Regions from separate parts of the Streptomyces sp. NPDC055400 genome, predicted to be linked through region 1. Evidence: riboswitches for the same ligand, from Rfam matches in the RefSeq annotation. Region 1 holds a riboswitch; the other holds the start of a gene.
The links. Region 1 has a riboswitch for S-adenosylmethionine ahead of thrC (threonine synthase). Riboswitches for the same ligand answer to the same signal wherever they lie in the genome.
Positions count from the first base shown of each region.

Region 2: it holds a riboswitch for S-adenosylmethionine, as region 1 does, so the genes downstream of both, ACWIGU_RS21430 (aminotransferase class V-fold PLP-dependent enzyme) here and thrC (threonine synthase) in region 1, are expected to answer to the same signal.

Region 1 covers NZ_JBSHLM010000006.1:138,711-149,343, forward strand. Annotated here, with positions in the region: gene ACWIGU_RS17660 (ABC transporter substrate-binding protein) at 1-825, shown strand, start outside; gene ACWIGU_RS17665 (DUF3263 domain-containing protein) at 914-1,132, shown strand; gene otsB (trehalose-phosphatase) at 1,186-2,055, shown strand; gene ACWIGU_RS17675 (alpha,alpha-trehalose-phosphate synthase (UDP-forming)) at 2,052-3,467, opposite strand; gene ACWIGU_RS17680 (DUF7927 domain-containing protein) at 3,578-5,686, opposite strand; gene ACWIGU_RS17685 (glucosyl-3-phosphoglycerate synthase) at 5,724-6,671, opposite strand; SAM riboswitch class I at 6,852-6,983, shown strand; gene thrC (threonine synthase) at 7,001-8,287, shown strand; gene ACWIGU_RS17695 (MoaD/ThiS family protein) at 8,326-8,601, shown strand; gene ACWIGU_RS17700 (cold-shock protein) at 9,053-9,256, shown strand; gene groL (chaperonin GroEL) at 9,606-10,633, shown strand, end outside.
Region 2 covers NZ_JBSHLM010000007.1:429,524-440,156, reverse strand. Annotated here, with positions in the region: gene trpD (anthranilate phosphoribosyltransferase) at 111-1,175, shown strand; SAM riboswitch class IV at 1,289-1,405, shown strand; gene ACWIGU_RS21430 (aminotransferase class V-fold PLP-dependent enzyme) at 1,570-2,943, shown strand; gene ACWIGU_RS21425 (Lrp/AsnC family transcriptional regulator) at 3,013-3,294, opposite strand; gene ACWIGU_RS21420 (rhomboid family intramembrane serine protease) at 3,340-4,089, opposite strand; gene ACWIGU_RS21415 (hypothetical protein) at 4,239-4,478, shown strand; gene ACWIGU_RS21410 (NYN domain-containing protein) at 4,522-5,871, shown strand; gene ACWIGU_RS21405 (NlpC/P60 family protein) at 6,188-7,219, shown strand; gene ACWIGU_RS21400 (NlpC/P60 family protein) at 7,621-8,664, shown strand; gene ACWIGU_RS21395 (hypothetical protein) at 8,716-9,924, shown strand; gene ACWIGU_RS21390 (glycosyltransferase 87 family protein) at 9,881-10,633, opposite strand, start outside.

The DNA.
Region 1 (10,633 bases):
TCCACGCGGCTGCTGTTCTACAACAAGACGCTCTTCGACCAGGCGGACCTGACCCCGCCGCAGACCTGGGCCCAGCTCCAGGCCGACGCCAAGGCCCTCAAGGCGCGCGGCGTGAAGATCCCCTACGCGCTGCCGCTGGGCCCCGAAGAGGCGCAGGCCGAGACCATGATGTGGATGCTGAGCGGCGGCTCCGGTTACACCGACGACGTCGGCACCTACAGCCTCGACTCCCCGCAGAACGTCAAGACCTTCGAGTGGCTGAAGAACGACCTGGTCGGCCAGGGACTCACCGGACCGACGCCGCCCGCCAAGCTCGACCGTGCGCAGGCCTTCGCGGCCTTCACGCGCGGTGACGTCGGCATGCTCAACGGGCACCCGACGCTGATGCAGATGGCCGCCAAGAAGGGCGTGAAGTTCGGCACCGTGCCGATGCCCGGCATCAACGGCAGGGCCCGGTCCACCATGGGCGTCGCCGACTGGATGATGGCGTTCCGGCAGAACGGCCACAAGGACCAGGTCGGCAAGTTCCTCGACTACGTCTACAGCGAGAAGAACGTCCTCGACTTCTCCCGCGAGTACGACCTCCTGCCGGTCACCAACTCCGCGTCGAACACGATGGCCGACGACAAGCGTGACCAGAAGCTCTGGAAGTTCCTCGGCGCACTGCAGAACTCGGAGCTCTACCCCGTCGGCAAGACGTCCTGGGCCCAGGTCAGCGCCGGCGTCAAGCGCGAGATCGGCTCGACCGTCGGCCCCAACGGCAACCCGGGTGCCACCCTCGGCCGGCTGGAGCGGGCGGCCGACGCGGCGGAGAACGCGGAGTAGCGTCGCTGCCGTGAGCGAACCGCCGTACGCAGAGCCCGAACCGCCCGCCGAGGACGCGCAGGACGCGCAGGACGCGCAGCCCGTCGGCCTGTCCTCCCGTGAGCAGGGCGTTCTCGCCCTGGAGCGGCGCGGGTGGGCGTCGGCCGGGGCCAAGGAGCGCGCCGTGCGCGAGGAGCTGGGTCTCGCCCCGGTGCGCTACTACCAGCTCCTCAACGCGCTCCTCGACGACCCGAGGGCCCTCGCCCACGACCCGGTCACGGTCAACCGGCTGCGCCGGATACGCGAGGCCCGCCGCGAGGAGCGCTGACCCGCCCCCGCGCATCGGGAGTACGGTCCGCCTCCCGCGGATAGGCTCGGCGCATGGGCAGCCCACAGCAGCACGACCTGCCGTCGCCTGTGACCTCCGCCGGGCGTGACGGCCTCGACGCACTCCTCTCGGACCCCGCGCGGGCCGTGATCGCGCTCGACTTCGACGGCACGCTCGCGCCGATCGTGCCCGACCCCGAACAGGCCCGGGCGCACCCGGACGCCGTCCGCGCGCTCGCCGCGCTGGCACCCCAGGTCGCCTCCGTCGCCGTGATCACCGGCCGCCCCGCCTCCGTCGCCGTGCGCCACGGCGGTTTCGCGGGCGTCCCCGGCCTCGAACACCTCGTGGTTCTCGGCCACTACGGCGCCGAGCGCTGGGACGCCGTCACCGGCACCGTCCACGCCCCCGCCCCGCACCCGGGCGTCGCGGCCGTCCGCGCCGAACTGCCCGGAGTCCTGGAGTCCGTGGGGGCCTGGCGCGGTACGTGGGTGGAGGAGAAGGGCCGTGCCGTCGCCGTCCACACGCGCCGCGCGGGGGACCCGCAGGCGGCGTTCGAGGCGCTGCGCGCGCCCCTGTCCGACCTCGCGGCCCGCCACGGCCTGATCGTCGAGCCCGGCCGCCTCGTCCTGGAACTGCGCCCGCCCGGCATGGACAAGGGCGCGGCGCTCACGTCGTACGTACGCGAGGTGGGCGCGACGTCGGTGCTCTACGGGGGCGACGACCTCGGCGACCTGCCCGCGTTCTCCGCCGTCGACAAGCTCCGCAAGGACGGCGTGCCGGGCCTTCTGGTGTGCAGCGGCAGCTCGGAGGTCACGGAACTGGCCGAACGGGCGGACGTCGTGGTGGACGGGCCGCAAGGAATGGTGGGACTCATGTCGGACCTGGCCCGCGCGATGGACACCCCTGGCCCCCTGGCCCCCTAGCCCCCCAGCGCCCGCAGTGCGCCCAGCTGGTCGAGGAACCACTGGGCGGGCGGCAGCGCGGTCGCCGCGGCGGCGAGCCGCTTCGCGCGCTCGCCGCGCTCCCCGCCGCCCATGACCAGTGCCGCGTGCAGCGCCCCGGCCGTCGCCGACACGTCGTACGGGTTCACCACGAGCGCGTCCTCGCCCAGCTCCTCGTACGCCCCCGCCTCCCGCGACAGGACCAGCGCGCACCCCTCGTCGGAGACGACCGGGACCTCCTTGGCGACGAGGTTCATGCCGTCCCTGATCGGGTTGACCAGCGCCACGTCGGCCAGCCGGTACGCGGCCAGGGAGCGCGCGAAGTCGTCCTTCACATGGAGCACGACCGGGGTCCAGCTCTCCGTACCGAAGCGGGAGTTGATCTCCTCGGCGACCCGGGACACCTCGTCGGTGTACTCCCGGTAGACCGCCAGGTCCTGCCGTGAGGGGTAGGCGAAGGCGACGTGCACGACCCGCTCGCGCCACTCGGGGTGCTCATCGAGGAGGAGCTGGTACGCGCGCAGGCCGCGCACGATGTTCTTCGACAGCTCGGTGCGGTCCACGCGGACGATCACCTTGCGGTCCGGGCCGCCGATCTGCTCCCGCAGCGCGGCCAGCCGCTCCTCGACGTCGGGGCGGTGCGAACGCTCCCGCAGGAAGTCCGCGTCAGCGCCGAGGCCGTGCACCCCGATCTCCGTACCGGACGTGCCGCCCACCACGGCCTCGCAGCACGCCGTGAACGTGTCCGCCCAGCGCCGCGTCAGGAACCCCAGCCGGTCGGCGCCCAGCATCCCGCGCAGCAGCTGCCCCGCGATGTCGTCCGGCAGCATCCGGAAGTAGTCGACCGGCGCCCACGGGGTGTGCGAGAAGTGCCCGATGCGCAGGTCGTCGCGCAGCTCCCGCAGCATCCCCGGCACGAGCGCCAGGTGGTAGTCCTGCACGAGGACCGCCGCGCCCGGCCCGGCCTCCGCGGCCAGCGCCTCGGCGAACGCCCGGTTGTAGGCCTCGTACGACGCCCACCGCGCACGGAACTCGGGTCCGAAGACCGGCTCAAGAGGCGTCTGGTACAGCATGTGGTGGACGAACCAGAGGACCGAGTTGGCGATGCCGTTGTACGCGTCGGCGTACACCTCGGGGTCGATGTCGAGCATCCGCACCCCCGGCTCCGCGACGCCGCGCCGCACCGCCTCGCGGTCGCCCGCGCCGAGGGCCGCGCACACCCACACCGCGCTCGCGCCGTCCGGGTCCTGCCCGATCGCGGAGAGCCCGGAGACGAGCCCGCCCCCGCCGCGCCGCGCGCCGAGCGTCCCGTCGGCCCCGAGCTCGTACGAGACCGGACCGCGGTTGGACGCGACGAGGATCTGTGCACTCTGCCTAGAAGACGCTGAAGCCATACGGGCAAACGTAGCCCGGCCCGTAAACGCTCAAACGTACGGCCGGACTCCGTGGGAGCCCGGCCGTATACGATCCGCCGTTCGGCTGTCCTGACACCTGCCCCTGCGCGTCAGTAGCGCCGGCTGCGCGCCGCCGCCACCGCGAGGACGCCGAGCCCCCACAGGGCCGCCGCGAGACCGCCGTACAGGAGCGTGTGCGAGCCGCCGGCCGTGGCCATCTCCGCGCCCTGCGCAGGCCGGTGCGGCCCGTGCGCCCCCTGCGGCGGGACGGGGCGGGCCTGCTGCCGCCCGGCCGTGATGACCGACGTGCACGGGTCGCCCTCGCCGCCATCGGCCTTCGGGCAGTTGGTGCGCGGCACGTCCGCCGTCACGGTGATCACGGTGGTCCCGCCCGTCGTGCAGGACGCCTTCACACGTTGCGTGATGACGACCTTTCCATGGGTGGCGACGTCACCCTTCCAGACGTAGACCGACCCCCGCTTCGTGACGGTCCCGGTGGAGGCGACCGGGGCCGAGCCCGCCGTCACGGGCCACTCGACGGCGGCGCCGGTGCGGGTCCTGGCCGAGAAGTCGGCGATCGTGATGGTGTTCCCGCTCTCCTCGCAGGGCGGCACGACGGGCCGCTCCGGCACGTTCGTGATGTGCAGGGCGGGCGGCGCCGCGGGCGGCGGCTTCTCGACCTCGGGGGCGGTCCCGCAGCTCGGGTCGGTGCTGCCGGCCTCGCAGTTGGAGCGCGGTGAGTGCACCTCGACGCCGCTGGGCAGCTTCCCGTCGCCCTGGACCGGGTCGTGGACCTTCACCGAGTACGTGATGGTGGCGGTCTTCCCGGCCGGAATGCCGCCGGTCCAGCCGATCATCGGCGCGGTGTACGAGGCGTGCCCGAGGTCCGTGCGCACGTCGCCGTTGTACGTCGCGTCGTCGAGGTTGCCGGTCAGGTCGTCGCTGAACTCGGCGTCCGGGTAGTCGAGCGAGCTGTTGTTCTTCGCCTTCACCGTGTAGGTGATGGTGTCGCCGGGGCCCGCCGCCTTCGGGATCGCCGTCTTGGTGACCTCCAGGTCGGGGACCGGGACGGACAGGGCGAGCGCCGAGGGGACGTAGGTGTCGCCCCTGGCGGTGAACATCAGCTCGGTGGAGGTGGCGCCCGGCGGGACGGTCCCGTCGGGGAGCGCGAACTCCTTCGCGTCGATGCTCAGGTTGTTGACCGTCTTCGGAGCGACGGCGCCGTCGTCCGCGCTGATGAAGAAGTTGTCGGCGTTACCGGTGTGGGACTCGGCGACGTTCTTGCCGTCGACCAGGAACCGGTCGCCCGGCGTGTTCGAGTTGCCCCCGTAGGCGGTGACGCCCGCCCGCACCTTGCCGTCGCCCGCGCGGTGGAAGCCGTTCACGCCGATCGTGGTCGCGGGCGAGGCGGAGCGCTGGCGGACGTGCCCGCCGTAGACGTACACCTTGCGCCGGTCCGGGGCGTACGTGGGGTGCGGGGCGTCGTACTTGTAGACGACGGTCATCGACCAGCCGGCCACGCAGCCCTTGCCGTTGGGTGCCCAGACGCCGCCGACCGCGACGGGGACGGGCGCGCCGGTGCCGGTGACGTGGGCGAACATGCTCGTGACGTCGGCCTCGCCCGTGTAGTAGTGCGGGCCGCCCGCGGCCGCCGGGTCCCGGACCAGGTCCTCGGTGGAGACCCTCGCCGCGGCCTTGCCGTTCACGGCGACCACGGGCACGGCGGCGAGCGGGGCGCTCGGCGAGGGCTCCGCATCGGCGCCGGAGACGTCGCACCGCGCGAGCTGCGCGCCGCCCGGACTCTTGTACGTGCCGTCGCTGCCGCCGAAGAACAGGCGGGCGTACGCCACTTTCGCGCCCGGCGGGATCGTCACCCGGCCGGTGCTCGAGCCGTAACCGGCCGTCGTACCGGCCGTGTTGACGCGCCGCATCACGAACGCGCCGGTGTGGTCGCTGCCCCGGCCGTCGGTGGCGGCCGCGCAGCGCGCCGCAAGGCCGGCCGGCGCGGCCGGACAGCCCATCACGGTGTTGCCGATGGTCACGAAGTCGCCGTACAGCGATGCGCCGTAGCGCTGGGCGAACGGGGCGACCACGTCGGCCGAGGCGGGGGTCGCGGCGCCGAGCGCCGTCAGCGCGGTGGCCGTGGCGACGAGCGCCCCGGCGGTGCGGGTCGCGGCTGCGCGCAGCCGTCGCCCACCCGAAACTTGTCTGAGCCACATAAGGGGAAATGTAGGCAAAACATACGATTACCCCCGGCTACGCCACGCGGCGCTGCGCGTACTCGGCGATTTCGGTCATCGGGGGGCGTTCCTCGGTGTCCACGTCGTGGGTGCGCGGCTCGAATCCCTGTTCCCCGCGCTCGAACTGGGTGAGCACGGGACGTACGAGGTGCCCGCGCGCGAGCCGGAGCTGCGCGGTGCGGTAGATCGCCGCGGCCATCCGCCCGAGCGCCTGCCCGTCCTGGTGCCGGTGCTTGCGCACACCGACGTCGACCTGCCCGAGCGCGTCCAGGCCCACCGTGTGCAGAGCGTCGACGAGAAGGCCCAGCTCGACCCCGTAACCGACGGGGAACGGCAGGCGTTCCAGGAGCGATCTGCGGGCCGCGTACTCGCCGCCGAGCGGCTGCACGAACCCCGCGAGGAGCGGCCAGTGCAGATTGAGGACCGGGCGCGCCACCAGCTCCGTGACCCGGCCGCCCTGGCCCGCGGCGGACCCGAGCGGACGGTCGTACATCGCCTTCACGAAGTCCACGCCGGGATCCGTGAGCAGCGGGCCCACGATCCCCGAGACGAAGTCCGCGGAGAACTCCTTCAGGTCCGCGTCGACGAAACAGACGATGTCGCCGCTCGTGACGAGCAGCGAGCGCCACAGCACCTCGCCCTTGCCGGGCGCGGCCGGGATCCTCGGCAGGATCGCGTCCCGGTGCACGACCCGCGCCCCGGCGGCCCGCGCGACCTCGGCCGTACGGTCCGTCGAACCCGAGTCGATCACCACCAGCTCGTCGACCAGCGGCACCCGCTCCGTCATCAGGGCGCGCCGGATCTCGGCGACGATCTCGCCGACCGTCTCCTCCTCGTTGAGCGCGGGCAGTACCACGCTCACCGAGGTGCCCGAGGCACGCTTCGCGGCGATCAGCTGAGGGAGCGGGCGGTCCGACACCGACCAGGAACGCCTGCTCAGCCAGCGCTCTACTTCTTCCAGCACGGTGCGCGGCTCCTCACTGTCTGAACTGTCCGGTCACGAACTGTGATCCATCTCGCGGTTCGGACGACTATCTCAAGCGTCCAGGCCTTCGGTTACAGTCTTGAACAACGCCGGTGACCATCGCATGTCGGGGTCGCCGCCGCGCTTGAGTGATCAAGTGACAGCTCAACAACCGAATAGCGCTCATCCAGAGGGACAGAGGGATACGGCCCGTTGAAGTCCCGGCAACCCTCCCGCCGACCTTGCCGAGGTCCAGGTGGGGAAGGTGCCAATTCCGTCTCGTGGCGAGATGCGCCGCGAGGAAGATGAGGAGAAAGGGCCTCGCCATCATGGCTGCGCAGACTGTCGCCACCACCACTTCCGTTGATCTCGGACCCGCCTCGGCGCTTTCCTGCCGCGAGTGCGGCACCAGCTTCCCGCTCGGACCGATCTTCGCCTGTGCCGAGTGTTTCGGGCCGCTCGAAGTCTCCTACGACCTGCCGACGGGCGACCCCGAGTCGCTGCGCAAGGAGATCGAGGCCGGCCCCGCCAACATCTGGCGCTACGCCCCTCTCCTGCCCGTCCCGGCCGACGTCGCCGAGAAGCCGAACCTGAACCCCGGCTGGACCAAGCTCGTCAAGGCCGACAACCTCGCCCGTGAACTCGGCGTCGAGCAGGGCAAGCTGTTCGTCAAGGACGACTCGGGCAACCCCACGCACTCCTTCAAGGACCGCGTCGTCGCCCAGGCCATCGAGGCCGCCCGCGCCTTCGGCTTCACCACCCTGTCCTGCTCCTCCACCGGCAACCTCGCCGGCGCCGTCGGCGCCGCCGCGGCCCGCGCCGGCTTCCGTTCCTGCGTGTTCATCCCGCACGACCTGGAGCAGGGCAAGGTCGTCATGGCCGCGGTCTACGGCGGTGAACTCGTCGGCATCGAGGGCAACTACGACGACGTCAACCGCTTCTGCTCCGAGCTCATCGGCGACCCGCTCGGCGAGGGCTGGGGCTTCGTCAACGTCAACCTGCGCCCGTACTACGGCGAGGGCTCCAAGACCCTGGCGTACGAGATCTGCGAGCAGCTCGGCTGGCAGCTCCCGGACCAGCTGGTCATCCCGATCGCGTCCGGCTCCCAGTTCACGAAGATCGACAAGGGCCTCCAGGAGCTGATCAAGCTCGGCCTCGTCGAGGACAAGCCGTACAAGCTCTTCGGCGCCCAGGCCGAGGGCTGCTCGCCGGTCTCCGTCGCCTACAAGGGCGGCCACGACGTCGTGCGGCCCCAGAAGCCGAACACGATCGCCAAGTCGCTCGCCATCGGCAACCCGGCCGACGGCCCGTACGTCCTCGACATCGCCCGCCGCACCGGCGGCGCCGTGGAGGACGTCAACGACGAGCAGGTCGTCGACGCGATCAAGCTGCTCGCGCAGACCGAGGGCATCTTCGCGGAGACCGCGGGCGGTGTGACGGTCGGCGTGACGAAGAAGCTGATCGAGGCCGGCCTGATCGACCCGACGCTCACCACCGTCGTCCTCAACACCGGCGACGGCCTCAAGACCCTCGACGCGGTCGCCGGGACGTCCCAGGCGACCGCCACCATCCGCCCGAGCCTGGACGCGTTCCGCGACGCGGGCCTCGCCCACTGAAGACCCGCACACTCCCGCACGGAAAGGCTGCAGCCCCCATGAGCGTCAACGTCCGCATCCCCACCATCCTGCGCACCTACACCGGCGGCAAGGCCGAGGTCGCCGCCGAGGGCGCCACCCTCTCCGAGGTCATCGCCGACCTGGAGAAGAACCACACGGGCATCGCGGCCCGCGTCCTGGACGACCAGGGCAAGCTGCGCCGCTTCGTCAACGTGTACGTCAACGACGACGACGTGCGCTTCGAGCAGGGCCTCGAGACGGCGACGCCGGCAGGCGCGGGCGTCTCGATCATCCCGGCCGTCGCCGGAGGCTGACCGTCGAGCACCGTGCCGGCGGCCGATCGGCCGGCCTGACGAGGCCACACAGAGTTACCTGAATTGCCCCCTCCGCGAGAGAAGCGGAGGGGGCAATTCAGCAGGGTTGAGCGCGGTAGAGTTGGGAACCGCGCTTCGCGCTTGTGCCGAGCGCATATATGAAGTCGGCTCCGTTCCGACAAGAAGCAGCCAAAGTGCCCAGCCCTTATCGGGTGTTCGCGGCATTTGTCGGGCCCGAGTTGCCCCGGAATCCAATGGCTCCGCCGCTTATTACCGCTCTGCCGTGCCCAGATTTCTCGTCCGATTGACCTGTTGCAGACGGCAGTTGGGCAGATACATTCAGCCGCGGTCGACGCGTTCCGGCGCACACCCCCAACCAATGGGGGGTGAGGTCTGACCCGGGTCCGCGAAGTGCGGGCCTGTGCAAGGGCCAGTAATAGGGGAGTTAGACATGGCTCAGGGCACCGTCAAGTGGTTCAACGCGGAGAAGGGGTACGGCTTCATCGCGGTCGACGGTGGTGCGGATGTATTCGTCCACTACAGCGCCATCCAGATGGACGGATACCGCACCCTTGAAGAGGGTCAGCGAGTCGAATTCGAGATCTCGCAGGGCCAGAAGGGTCCGCAGGCGGACATGGTCAAGCTCGCCGTCTGATCTCGGCGCGATCGGCCACCGACACACTCACGCCGAGAGGCCCGTACCCCGCGAGGGGTACGGGCCTCTCGTGCGTGCGCGCGCACCCCGCGCACACCGCCCGCGAGGGCCGCGCGCCTGCCGGAGGCGCTTGCACTCTCCTAGGTCGAGTGCTAATCATTGCGTTAGCACTCTGAAGGTGAGAGTGACAGAACTTGGATCGGGTCGGTGAGGCTCGCAGGCCGGGTGGAGCAAGGAACCACACGGCACGCAGGCCGTCCGTCGCGGGCACCAGCACGGTCCGCTGCGTTTCCTCCCCCAAGCTCTTAAGGAGCAGGGGGACCCCCTTCGTCCGGGAGGACCACTTCACATGGCCAAGATCATCGCGTTCGACGAGGAGGCACGGCGCGGCCTCGAGCGCGGCATGAACCAGCTCGCCGACGCCGTCAAGGTGACCCTGGGCCCCAAGGGTCGCAACGTCGTCCTCGAGAAGAAGTGGGGCGCCCCCACGATCACCAACGATGGTGTGTCCATCGCCAAGGAGATCGAGCTCGAGGACCCGTACGAGAAGATCGGCGCCGAGCTGGTCAAGGAGGTCGCGAAGAAGACGGACGACGTCGCCGGTGACGGCACGACGACCGCGACCGTCCTCGCCCAGGCGCTCGTCAAGGAAGGCCTGCGCAACGTCGCGGCCGGCGCCAACCCGATGGCCCTCAAGCGCGGCATCGAGAAGGCCGTCGAGGCCGTCTCCGCCGCCCTGCTCGAGCAGGCCAAGGATGTCGAGACCAAGGAGCAGATCGCTTCCACGGCCTCCATCTCCGCCGCCGACACTCAGATCGGCGAGCTCATCGCCGAGGCGATGGACAAGGTCGGCAAGGAAGGCGTCATCACCGTCGAGGAGTCGCAGACCTTCGGGCTCGAGCTTGAGCTCACCGAGGGCATGCGCTTCGACAAGGGCTACATCTCGGCGTACTTCGCCACCGACATGGAGCGTATGGAGTCGTCGCTCGACGACCCGTACATCCTCATCGTCAACTCGAAGATCGGCAACGTGAAGGACCTCCTTCCGCTGCTCGAGAAGGTCATGCAGTCCGGCAAGCCGCTGCTGATCATCGCCGAGGACGTCGAGGGCGAGGCCCTGTCGACCCTGGTCGTCAACAAGATCCGTGGCACCTTCAAGTCCGTCGCCGTCAAGGCCCCGGGCTTCGGTGACCGCCGCAAGGCCATGCTCGGCGACATCGCCATCCTCACCGGTGGCACCGTCATCTCCGAGGAGGTCGGCCTCAAGCTGGAGAACGCCGGTCTCGACCTGCTCGGCCGCGCCCGCAAGGTCGTCATCACCAAGGACGAGACGACGATCGTCGACGGCGCCGGTGACAGCGACCAGGTCCAGGGCCG
Region 2 (10,633 bases), on a different contig from region 1:
TCGTCGCCACGGTAAGAGCCCCGTCCAGGCACTGGACGGGGCTCTTTGCCGCTCTCCGGGCTGGATAGGGTGGCCTTGTTCCCTTACACACCGAAAACCAGGAGCGGCAGATGAATGCTGTGACCCCCGCAGGAGGCAATACCGCGGCGGGCCGTTCCTGGCCCCAGATCCTGAACGGCCTCCTCGAAGGGCGCGACCAGAGCGCCGACGACACCGCCTGGGCCATGGACCGCATCATGCGGGGCGAGGCCACGGACGCGCAGATCGCCGGGTTCGCTGTGGCCATGCGCGCCAAGGGTGAGACCGTCGAGGAGATCTCCGGCCTCGTACGGGCCATGTACGAGCACGCGAACGTGATCGAGGTCCCGGGCGACACGGTCGACATCGTCGGCACGGGCGGCGACGGCGCCAAGACGGTCAACATCTCCACGATGTCCGCGATCGTCATCGCGGGCACGGGCGCCAAGGTCGTCAAGCACGGCAACCGTGCCGCCTCGTCGGCGTCGGGCGCCTCGGACGTCCTGGAGAAGCTCGGCGTGAATCTGGAGCTGACGCCGAAGCGCGTGGCCGAGGTCGCGGACGAGGCCGGGATCACGTTCTGCTTCGCCGTGAAGTTCCACCCGGCGCTGCGGCACGTGGCGGCGGCGCGCGGCCAGCTGGGCATCCGCACGACGTTCAACTTCCTCGGTCCGCTGACCAACCCTGCCAAGGTGCGGGCCCAGGCCGTCGGTGTCGCCGACGCGCGGATGGCGCCCATCGTGGCCGGTGTCTTCGCCGAGCGCGGCCACTCGTCCCTCGTCTTCCGCGGCGACGACGGCCTGGACGAGCTGACGACGACGGCGACCTCGCGGATCTGGGTGGTCCGGGACGGCACTGTGCGCGAGCAGGCCTTCGACCCGCGGGACGTCGGCATCGACCTGGTGCCGGTGTCCGCGCTGCGGGGCGCCGACGCGTCGTACAACGCGGAGGTGGCCCGCCGCCTGCTGGACGGGGAGAGGGGCCCGGTACGGGACGCGGTCCTCCTCAACTCGGCGGCGGCGCTCGTGGCTCTCATGCCCGGCGAGGGCCCCCTGACCGACCAGCTCCGGGCCGGCATGGCCCGCGCCGCGGAGTCGATCGACTCGGGCTCGGCGAAGCGGACGCTGGAGCGCTGGGTGGCGGCCAGCAACGCGTAAACGCGCAGGACAGCAGGGGTGGGGGGATGCCGGTCGGCACCTCCCCACCACGCTCCGTCCGCGATGCGGACACGCTGTTGCGATGAAGCGATCAGCTGGCATACTTCTCGGCAGGTCATGAGTGACAGCGATTAGGCCCCGGCTCGCTGTCCGGCAACCCTCCGTCCGTGGCGGGGTGCCCCGGGTGAAGACCAGGCAGGGCACAGCAAGGTGCTCTGCAAGCGCGGACCCCTGCACACCCTGGGGTCCTGGTCCTCAAGGGAGCAGTCTCGTGAGCAAGCGAATGCGATAGGGCATCTCCGCCCCACCTCCGCACCCCCTTTTCCTTTCTGCCGCTCCGTCGAGCCTTCGGCTCCGGCGCGGTCAATTCGCTTGTCTCTCACGGGAGTTCGCCATGTCTGTCTCCACCGCTGCCGCCGACCAGTCGCTTTGCTGTGACATTTCCGGGCCCCTGCCGGTTCTGGGCCGGGATGTCACCGTTCCGCTCGTCACCGGGGGCGAGGTCGGCTACGCGGCCCTCGACTACGCGGCCAGCGCGCCGGCGCTCCAGCGGGTCTGGGACGACGTGGCGGCCTACGCGCCGTACTACGGCAGCGTGCACCGCGGCGCCGGGTACCTGTCGCAGCTGTCGACCGACCTCTTCGAGAACTCCCGCGTGACCGTCGCCGAGTTCCTCGGCTGCCGCGTGGACGACCAGGTGATCTTCACCCGGTCGACCACCGACTCGCTCAACCTGCTCGCCGCCGTGCTCCCCGCCGACTGCGAGGTCTTCGTCTTCGAGACCGAGCACCACGCCTCGCTCCTGCCGTGGCGCGACGCCCGGGTGACGTACCTGAACGCGCCGCGCACGCCCGGCGAGGCCGTCCAGACCCTGGAGCGCGCCCTCGCCGACCGCGACCCCTACGGCCCCGCCCTGGTGTGCGTCACGGGTGCCTCGAACGTCACCGGCGAGCTGTGGCCCGTCCGTGAGCTCGCCGCCGCGGCCCACGCGCACGGCGCCCGCATCGTCCTCGACGCCGCGCAGCTCGCCCCGCACCACCCCGTCGACATTCAGGATCTCGACGTCGACTGGGTCGCCTTCTCCGGGCACAAGCTGTACGCGCCCTTCGGCTCCGGCGTCCTCGCGGGCCGTGCCGACTGGCTCCAGGCCTCCGAGCCCTACCTCGCCGGCGGCGGCGCCTCCCGCAAGGTCGCGCGGCGCGCCGACGGCGGTGTGGACGTCGAGTGGCACGACAGCGCCGCCCGCCACGAGGCCGGTTCGCCGAACGTCATCGGCGTCTACTCCATCGCCTCCGCCTGCAAGGCGCTCACCGAGGCGGGCTTCGACGCACTCGTCGCCCGCGAGCAGTACCTGATCGGCAAGGTCCGCGAGGGTCTCGCCGCCGTGCCCGAGGTGAAGGTGCTCTCGCTGTTCGGCGACGACGCCCCGCGCGTCGGCGTCATCTCGTTCGTCGTCGACGGCTGGAACAGCTCGCACTTCGCGGCCGCGCTCTCCGCCGAGTACGGCATCGGCGTGCGCGACGGCCTCTTCTGCGCCCACCCCCTCGTGCGCACCCTGCTGGGCAGCGACCCGCAGTCGCAGGGGGAGTGCGGGGCGCCCGAGGCCGCGCCCGGCGAGAAGTCCCTCAACGCGATCCGCGTCAGCTTCGGCGCCGGCACCCCGGACGAGCACGTCGAGCGCTTCGTGCGCGCGGTCACCGAGCTGGTCCGCGACGGCGCTCGCTGGAACTACCGCACGGAGGACGGGCGTTGCGTCCCGGCGGTGTGATCCGCCGAACTCACCGGACATGACGAAGGCCGCCCCCCGGGGCGGCCTTCGGTCGTCAAGCGGGCCGGGTCAGGAGTCGAGCCCGATCGCGAACGCCGCCTCCAGGTCGTGCTGCGAGTACGTGCGGAACGCGACGTGCGTGTCCGTCGCCTCCACGCCCGGGATCTTGCTGATCTTCCCGGGGATGACGTCCGCCAGGTCGTCGTGGCGCGCGACGCGCACCATGGCGATCAGGTCGTACGTACCGGTCACGGAGAAGACCTCGCTGACGCTGTCGAGGGCGGCGATCGACTCGGCGATCTCGGGGATCCGGTCCACGCTGGTCTTGATGAGCACGATCGCGGTGATCACGGCTGGCTGTCTCCCTCGGTGGCCGTGGCTGGGGCTGCTTTCACTTTAGCCCTCCCGTCTCGCGCCGCCGCCCTCGCCCGGAAGCGCTTCGCGCACCCCCCTTTTCCCTCTGTAGCGCACCCACGCGTAGAGGAATCCGACGGAGAACCCGACCAGGTGCGCCAGGTAGGCCACTCCCGGCCCCTGGCCGCTCTGCCGGGCCGCCGCCCACTGCAGCGCCACCCAGAACGGCAGCACCACCCACGCGGGAAACCGCAGCGGCAAGAAGAACAGGAACGGGAACAGGCTCGTCACGCGCGCCCGGGGGAAGAGATACAGGAAGGCCCCGAGCACCGCGGAGATCGCCCCCGAGGCGCCCACCAGGGTCTGCTCCGAGCTCGCGTACGCGAGGGCGTAGCCCAGCAGCGCCGCGCAGCCGGAGAGCACGTAGAAGAGCGCGAACTGGAGGTGGCCCATCCCTTCTTCGACCATCGCGCCGAAGACGTACAGGAAGAGCATGTTGCCCAGCAGGTGCAGCCAGCTGCCGTGGACGAAGAGGGCCGTGACGGTGGTGAGGGCGGCGCGCGGGGAGCCGGTGAGCAGCTGGGCGGGGATCACGCCCCAGCGCTCGAAGTAGTCGCTCTGCGCCGCGAGCAGCCGGTCGCCCGTGCCGTAGACCGGGTTGAACCCGGACGCCGGGGACAGCACGAACGCCACGCAGCACAGAGCGATCAGCCCGTACGTCACCGGTGCCGGGTGGTTCCTGACAGCCGATGCGACCGTCCTGCCCGCCGCCACACCCCGATTGTCGATCATGTAACAGATCATGACGTAACGGTGCACACCTGCCCAGACGGCCTGCCGGGATTCCCCACTGTGGACGCCCGCGCGGGGGGTACCCGCCAGGCCGTAGGGTTACGGGCACCACGGAAAACGTACGACCCCGAAAGAAGGCGACAGCCCCGATGACGGTTCCCCTGCCGACCGCCGAGACCCGTTGGCGCTGCACACTCTGCGGCAACCTCACGCGTTTCGACGTGACCCGTTCGTCGAAGGTTGTCGAATACGTGCACCTCGACCTCGCTGGTGACCCGAAGGTCGAGGAGCGCGAGGTGGTCAGTGAGACCATCGAGTCGGTCCGCTGCCGCTGGTGCAACGCCGTGGATCAGGTCGAACTCGTGGACAGGCCGGGTGCCGGCTCCTGAGAGGGAGCCGAACCCCCAGAAAATACGGACATTGGGGTGACGGATGGTGGAGAGCGCAGGCGGAGAGGCCGGGGACGGCGCCGCTGAGGTGCTCGACCGGCCGTTGCCCGAAGGCGTGCGGCGCCGGGTCGTGCAGATCGTCTCGGACGGCTTCGGCGGGCTGACGATCGCCGAACTGCCGCCCCAGTTGCGGCAGTATGCGCGCTTCACCCCGACCCGGCGCGCCAAGTTCGCCGGCAATGCGATGGCCGCGGCGCTCGAGGGGGACACCCTGTTCCGCCAGCGCATCGGCGAACGTCTCAGAGAGACCCAGCCGGAGCTCGCCGGCGCCCTGGACTCCGGGGCGCCGCCGCCCGCCGCCGACCCCCTCGACGTGGCCGCCGCGGCCTATGTGCTGCGGCCCACCGGCTGGGTGAAGCTCGTCGCGGCCGCCGGCGAGGAGGCCGTGCGGGCCGACGCCGAGCGCGCCGACGACGAGGCGCGGGCCGAGCTGGAGCGGCTGCGCGCCGAGGTCGCAGCCGCCCGCGACCAGACCAGGACCGAGACCGAACGGCTGCGCACGGAGCTGGAGTCGGCGAAGAAGGAGGCCGAGTCCCTCCACCGCAAGCTGCGCAGCGCGCTCAGTGACGTCAAGCGCGGCGAGGCGGCCGTGCGCAAGATCCACGGCGAGACCGAGGCCGTACGGGCCGAGATGCAGGCACAGCTGTCCGCCGCCGACAGCGAGACGCGGCGGCTCAAGGCGCGGCTCGGCGAGACGGAGGCGGCGCTCGAGGCCTCCCGCAAGGCGGCGCGCGAGGGCCGCAGCGTCGAGGACATGCGCGTCCGGCTGCTCCTGGACACCGTCCTGGAGTCCGCGCAGGGGCTGCGCCGCGAACTGGCGCTGCCGCCCGTGTCCGTGCGCCCCGCCGAGACGGTGGACGCCGTCGAGCCCGGGCGGATGTCTCCCAAGGACATCGCGGCCCGCGCCCTGTCCGAGCACGACCCCGCCATCCTGGACCAGCTGCTCGCCCTGCCGCAGGCCCATCTCGTGGTCGACGGTTACAACGTCACCAAGACCGGCTATCCGACGATGCCGCTGGAGAAGCAGCGCCTGAGGCTGCTCGGCTCGCTCTCCCAGCTCGCCGCGCAGACCGGCGCCGAGGTCACCTGTGTGTTCGACGGGGCCGAACTCGCCGCGCCCGTACTGCTCGCGCCGCCGCGCGGGGTGCGCGTGCTCTTCTCGAAGGCGGGTGTCACCGCCGACGAGCTGATCCGCCAGCTCGTGCGCGCCGAGCCCCCCGGACGGCCCGTCGTGGTCGTCTCCACGGACCGCGAGGTGGCCGACGGGGTCGCCAAGTCGGGTGCGCGTCCCGTCGCCTCCGTGATGCTCCTGAAGCGCCTCTCGCGCGGCTGACCGATCGCCGCGCAGTTCCGGCCCTTCGCCACATAGGCAACGTAGGTCTCATACGTAACCTCTGGGCCTGATGCCCGAATTGGCGGATCGTTTACGCAACGTAGCGTCAAACGAGCATTACCGCACGTGAGTTGAGTGCAAAGAATGCGCTCGGTGACCGACTTTTTTCTCGTCAGGATTTGAACTGATCACAAGAAGGTCACTAAGGTCTGGCCTCGAACCTCCGCTCGGGTGATCGCTCATCGGGAGTGACGGCAGAGGGTCACCGCCCACCGGCGTGTCGGTAGGCGGCTGGAGGAAGAAGGAGCTCGCCTTCGTGGCGTCCCACCGTCGACCCAAGCAGCCGAGCCGCACCCGCGTGACCGTGCTCACCGCAACCGCCGCCGCAGCCGTGGCCCTCACGTCACAGGCCGCGCAGGCCGCGCCGAAGCCGACCAAGAGCGAGGTCAAGGCCAAGGTCGACAAGCTCTACGAAGACGCGGGCCGGGCCACCGACCGGTACAACGGGGCCAAGGAGAAGCAGAAGAAGCTCGAGAAGGAGATCGGCGACCTCCAGGACAAGGTCGCCCGCGGCCAGGAGGACCTGAACACGCTGCGCTCCGGCCTCGGTTCGATGGCCAGCGCCCAGTACCGCTCCGGCGGCATCGACCCCTCCGTCCAGCTCTTCCTCTCCGCCGACCCGGACGACTTCCTGGACAAGGCCTCCACGCTCGACCAGCTCAGCGGTCAGCAGGTCGAGGCCCTGAAGAAGATCCAGGAGAAGCAGCGTGCGCTGGCGCAGGAGCGCCAGGAGGCCGCCGACAAGCTCAAGGACCTCGCCGACACTCGCACGGAACTCGGCAAGAAGAAGCAGCAGGTCCAGAGCAAGCTCAGCGCCGCGCAGAAGCTCCTCAACACCCTCACCGCCGCCGAGCGCCAGAAGATGGCCGCCGAGGACGCCCGCGCGAGCCGCTCCGCCGCCTCCCGCGTCGACCTCGGCAACGAGGTCCCGGCCTCCAAGCGCGGCGCCGCCGCCCTGAACGCCGCCGCCACCCAGCTCGGCAAGCCGTACGTCTCCGGTGGCACCGGCCCCAACTCCTACGACTGCTCCGGGCTCACCCAGTGGTCCTACGCACAGGCCGGGACGGGCATAACCCGGACCACGTACACGCAGCAGAACGACGGCCCGAAGATCGGCATGAGCCAGCTCAGGCCCGGCGACCTGGTGTTCTTCAACAACCTCGCGCACGTGGGCCTGTACGCCGGCAACGGCCAGGTGCTGCACGCCCCGCACCCCGGCGCCGTCGTCCGCTACGAGTCGATGAGCACCGTCGGTTCGTTCCAGTTCGGCGTCCGCATCGGAGGCTGACGGCGGCGCGCGATGACGCGCCCGTTCGGGCGAACATCCTGAGCTCCCCCTGACTTTGCGCCCCGGCATCGACCTGCGTCGATGCCGGGGCGCAGGCATATTCCCGGCAATCCGTCCACTGCGCTGCGTGATAGCTTCCGCGCTGTCCGTCAGCGAGAGCTGGCGTACCTACCGCCGGACGGGCGGGAAGTGACGCCTGTGGAGGCTCTCGGAAGACCGGAACCCAGGGTTTCGGCAGGGGCCTTTGAAGCAGGAACCCGCCGGAAGCGGGCCCGCGACGTGGGCCCGCAGGCCGGAGCCGGGCCTGTGCCGGGCGGACGTCAATGTCGCCCCGCATTCCGCAGCCCTGCCGCCCCCTGGGGCGGCGGGGGCGGGGGGACTGGAAAGGAGAGCCGCAACCCGTGGGGTCCCATCGCCGTCCCGCACAGTCCGGCCTCGACCGGAGCGCGCGCGGCTCCACTGTGTACGTCCTGTCGGCCGTGGCGGCCACCGCCGCCGCCGGACTCACCGCCGCCCCCGCGGGCGCCGCGCCGCAGGACCGCCCGTCCGGCACCCGGGCCGAGGTCGACCGCCTCCTCGAGCAGGCCGAGCGGGCCACCGAGGCGTTCAACAAGGCCGAAGAGCGCGCCGACAAGCTCCGCGACGAACTGGGGGACCTTCAGGACAGCGCCGCCCGCGGGCAGGAGCGCGTCAACACCATGCGCGGCGCCCTCGGTTCGCTCGCCGGTGCCCAGTACCGCTCGGGCGGCATCGACCCCGCCCTCGCCCTGCTCCTGTCGTCGGACCCCGACGGCTATCTCGACAAGGCGTCCGTCCTCAACCGCGTCACCGCCCGCCAGGCCGGCGAACTCACCGCACTGCAGCGGGCGCAGCGCGACCTGTCCCAGGAGCGCGCCGAGGCCACCCGCAAGCTCGTCGACCTGGAGCGCTCCCGCAAGGCCGTCGCCCGGCACAAGCGGACCGTCGAGGACAAGCTCGCCAAGGCCCGCCGCCTGCTCGACTCCCTGCCCGCCTCGCAGCGTGAGGCCTACGAGCGCGCCTCGCGCGGTGGCGAACGCGACGGCGTCCCCGACCTGTCGGGCGCGGACGTCCCGTCGTCCGGCCGGGCCGCCGCGGCGGTCGCCGCCGCGATGTCCGCGGTCGGCAAGCCGTACGTGTGGGGCGCCAACGGGCCCTCCGGGTTCGACTGTTCGGGCCTCATGCAGTGGTCGTACGCGCGCGCGGGCGTGGGCCTGCCGCGCACCTCGCAGGCCCAGCGGTACGCGGGACGGCAGGTCCCCCTCTCCGAGGCGCGGCCCGGCGACCTCGTCGCCTACCGCTCGGACGCCAGTCACATCGGGATGTATGTGGGCAACGGCCAGGTCATCCACGCCCCCTATCCCGGCGCGCCCGTGCGTTACGACCCGGTGGGCATGATGCCCGTGTCGTCCGTGACGCGGGTCTGAGCGGTCACGGCCGGTGGGGCCCGGCGCGGGAGGCGCCGTACGATCGGGAGGATGTCTGGTCGTGGGCGTGATGCGGGGGGAGCGGGGGCGTGCGTCGCCCTGCTGTCCGTGGCCGCCCTGCTCGCCGGGCTCGTCGGCTGTGGCGGGGGCGCGGCGAAGGACACGGTCCGGGGCGATGTGCAGCGCACGCTCGACCGCAGGGCCGATGCCGTCCTCGTCCGGGATCCGGCCGCGTACCGGGCCACCGGCAGCGCGGACGCCGCGGTTCTGACGAACCTCGCCGACGTCCCGCTGACCTCCTGGACGTACCGGCTCACCCGCCTGAACCGCTCGGGCAGCCACGCCACCGCCGGCGCGGAACTGCGCTACCGGATCGAGGGCTACGACAGCGCCCCCGTCGTCTCCGCGCGCTCCCTCACGCTCGAACTGCGCGAGGGACGCTGGTACGTGACGTCCGACCGGCCCGCCCCGAAGGCCGGCGAGCAGCTCTGGGAACAGGGCAGGGTCGTCGTCGAGAAGGGCGCGCACAGTCTCGTCCTCGGCGTCGGCAGGTCACACGGCGCGCTGCGTGCGTACGCGGACCTCGCCGACGAGGCCGTGCCCGCCGTGAGCGACGCCTGGGGGACCGGCTGGGCCCAGCGGGTCGTCGTCCTCGTCCCGAAGTCCCTGGACGGCATGGGCGCGCTGCTCGGGACCCCCGCCGCCGGCTACCGGGGGATCGCCGCGGTGACCACCGGCGAGGCGGGCGCGCCGGGGCGGACGCCGGCCGACCGGATCATCGTGAACCCCGACGCCTACGGCGTGCTCGGCTCCTTCGGCAAGCAGGTCGTCCTCACGCACGAGACGACCCATGTCGCCAGCCGCGCGGCGACGTCGGGGGCCACTCCGCTGTGGCTGTCCGAGGGGTACGCGGACTGGGTCGGCTACCGCGGCACCGGGCGCTCCGCGGGGCAGGCCGCGCCGGAACTGGAGCGCGCGGTGCGGCTCGGCCGGCTGCCGGCCGCGCTCCCCACCGACGCCGACTTCGGCTTCACCGGCGACGCGGGGCGGCTCGCGCAGGCGTACGAGGGCGGGTGGCTGGCCTGCCGGATGATCGCCGACCGCTGGGGCGAGGCGAAGCTGAACGACTTCTATCGCGCGGTGGGGAAACACAAGCGGCGGACCGGGGCGGTCGAGGAGGCGATGGCGAGCGTGCTCGGGACGACGGAGGAGAAGTTCACGGCGCAGTGGCGGGACTATCTGAGCGCACAGCTGGGCTGACCGACGAGGGAAATTGCGAAACCAGCAGGGTCTCGTCGCGGGCCGGCTGCGGCGACGGCGGCTGTTCGCGCAGGCGCGGCTCCGTGACCGTCCGGCGCCACAGTCGCCGTGCGGCGGCCACTGACGCGGTGACCAGCAGGCCGTTGCGTACGAGGATCAGGGCGAGGCCGAGTCCGTCGCCGCCCACGACGTGTGCGAACCCGAGCGGGAACTCCAGGAACGTCACGAGGGACGCCGTCAGGACCAGGCAGGCGGGCGGCGTCATCCGGCTCGCGGTGAACAGCGTCGACACCGCGGCCAGGCCGGTCAGCCACAGCAGGTACTGAGGGCTGATCACCCGGCTCGTCGTCGTGAACAGCAGCACCGCGACGAACACCGCGTCCGCGAGCGTGCCCGGCGCCCAGGCCCGCGCCCGCAGCCGCCACATCAGGAGCCAGCCGAACGCGAGCAGCGTCAGCCCTTGCGCGACCACGCTCACGACGTCCACGTAGGGGCCGAGGAACTCCATCGAGCCGTAGTGCAGCCCGACGTGACCCGGCCAGCCGAAGTGCCGCGCCACATGGAACACCAGCGCGCCGAGCGACTCGACCTCCGTGCCGCGGTCGCGCTGGGAGGTGACGAAGTCGAGCGCGCCCGGCATCGCCGCCGCGAACACGACGACCAGGGCGCCGGCCGTGAGGGCCGCGCTGCCCCAGGAGACCCGCGTGAC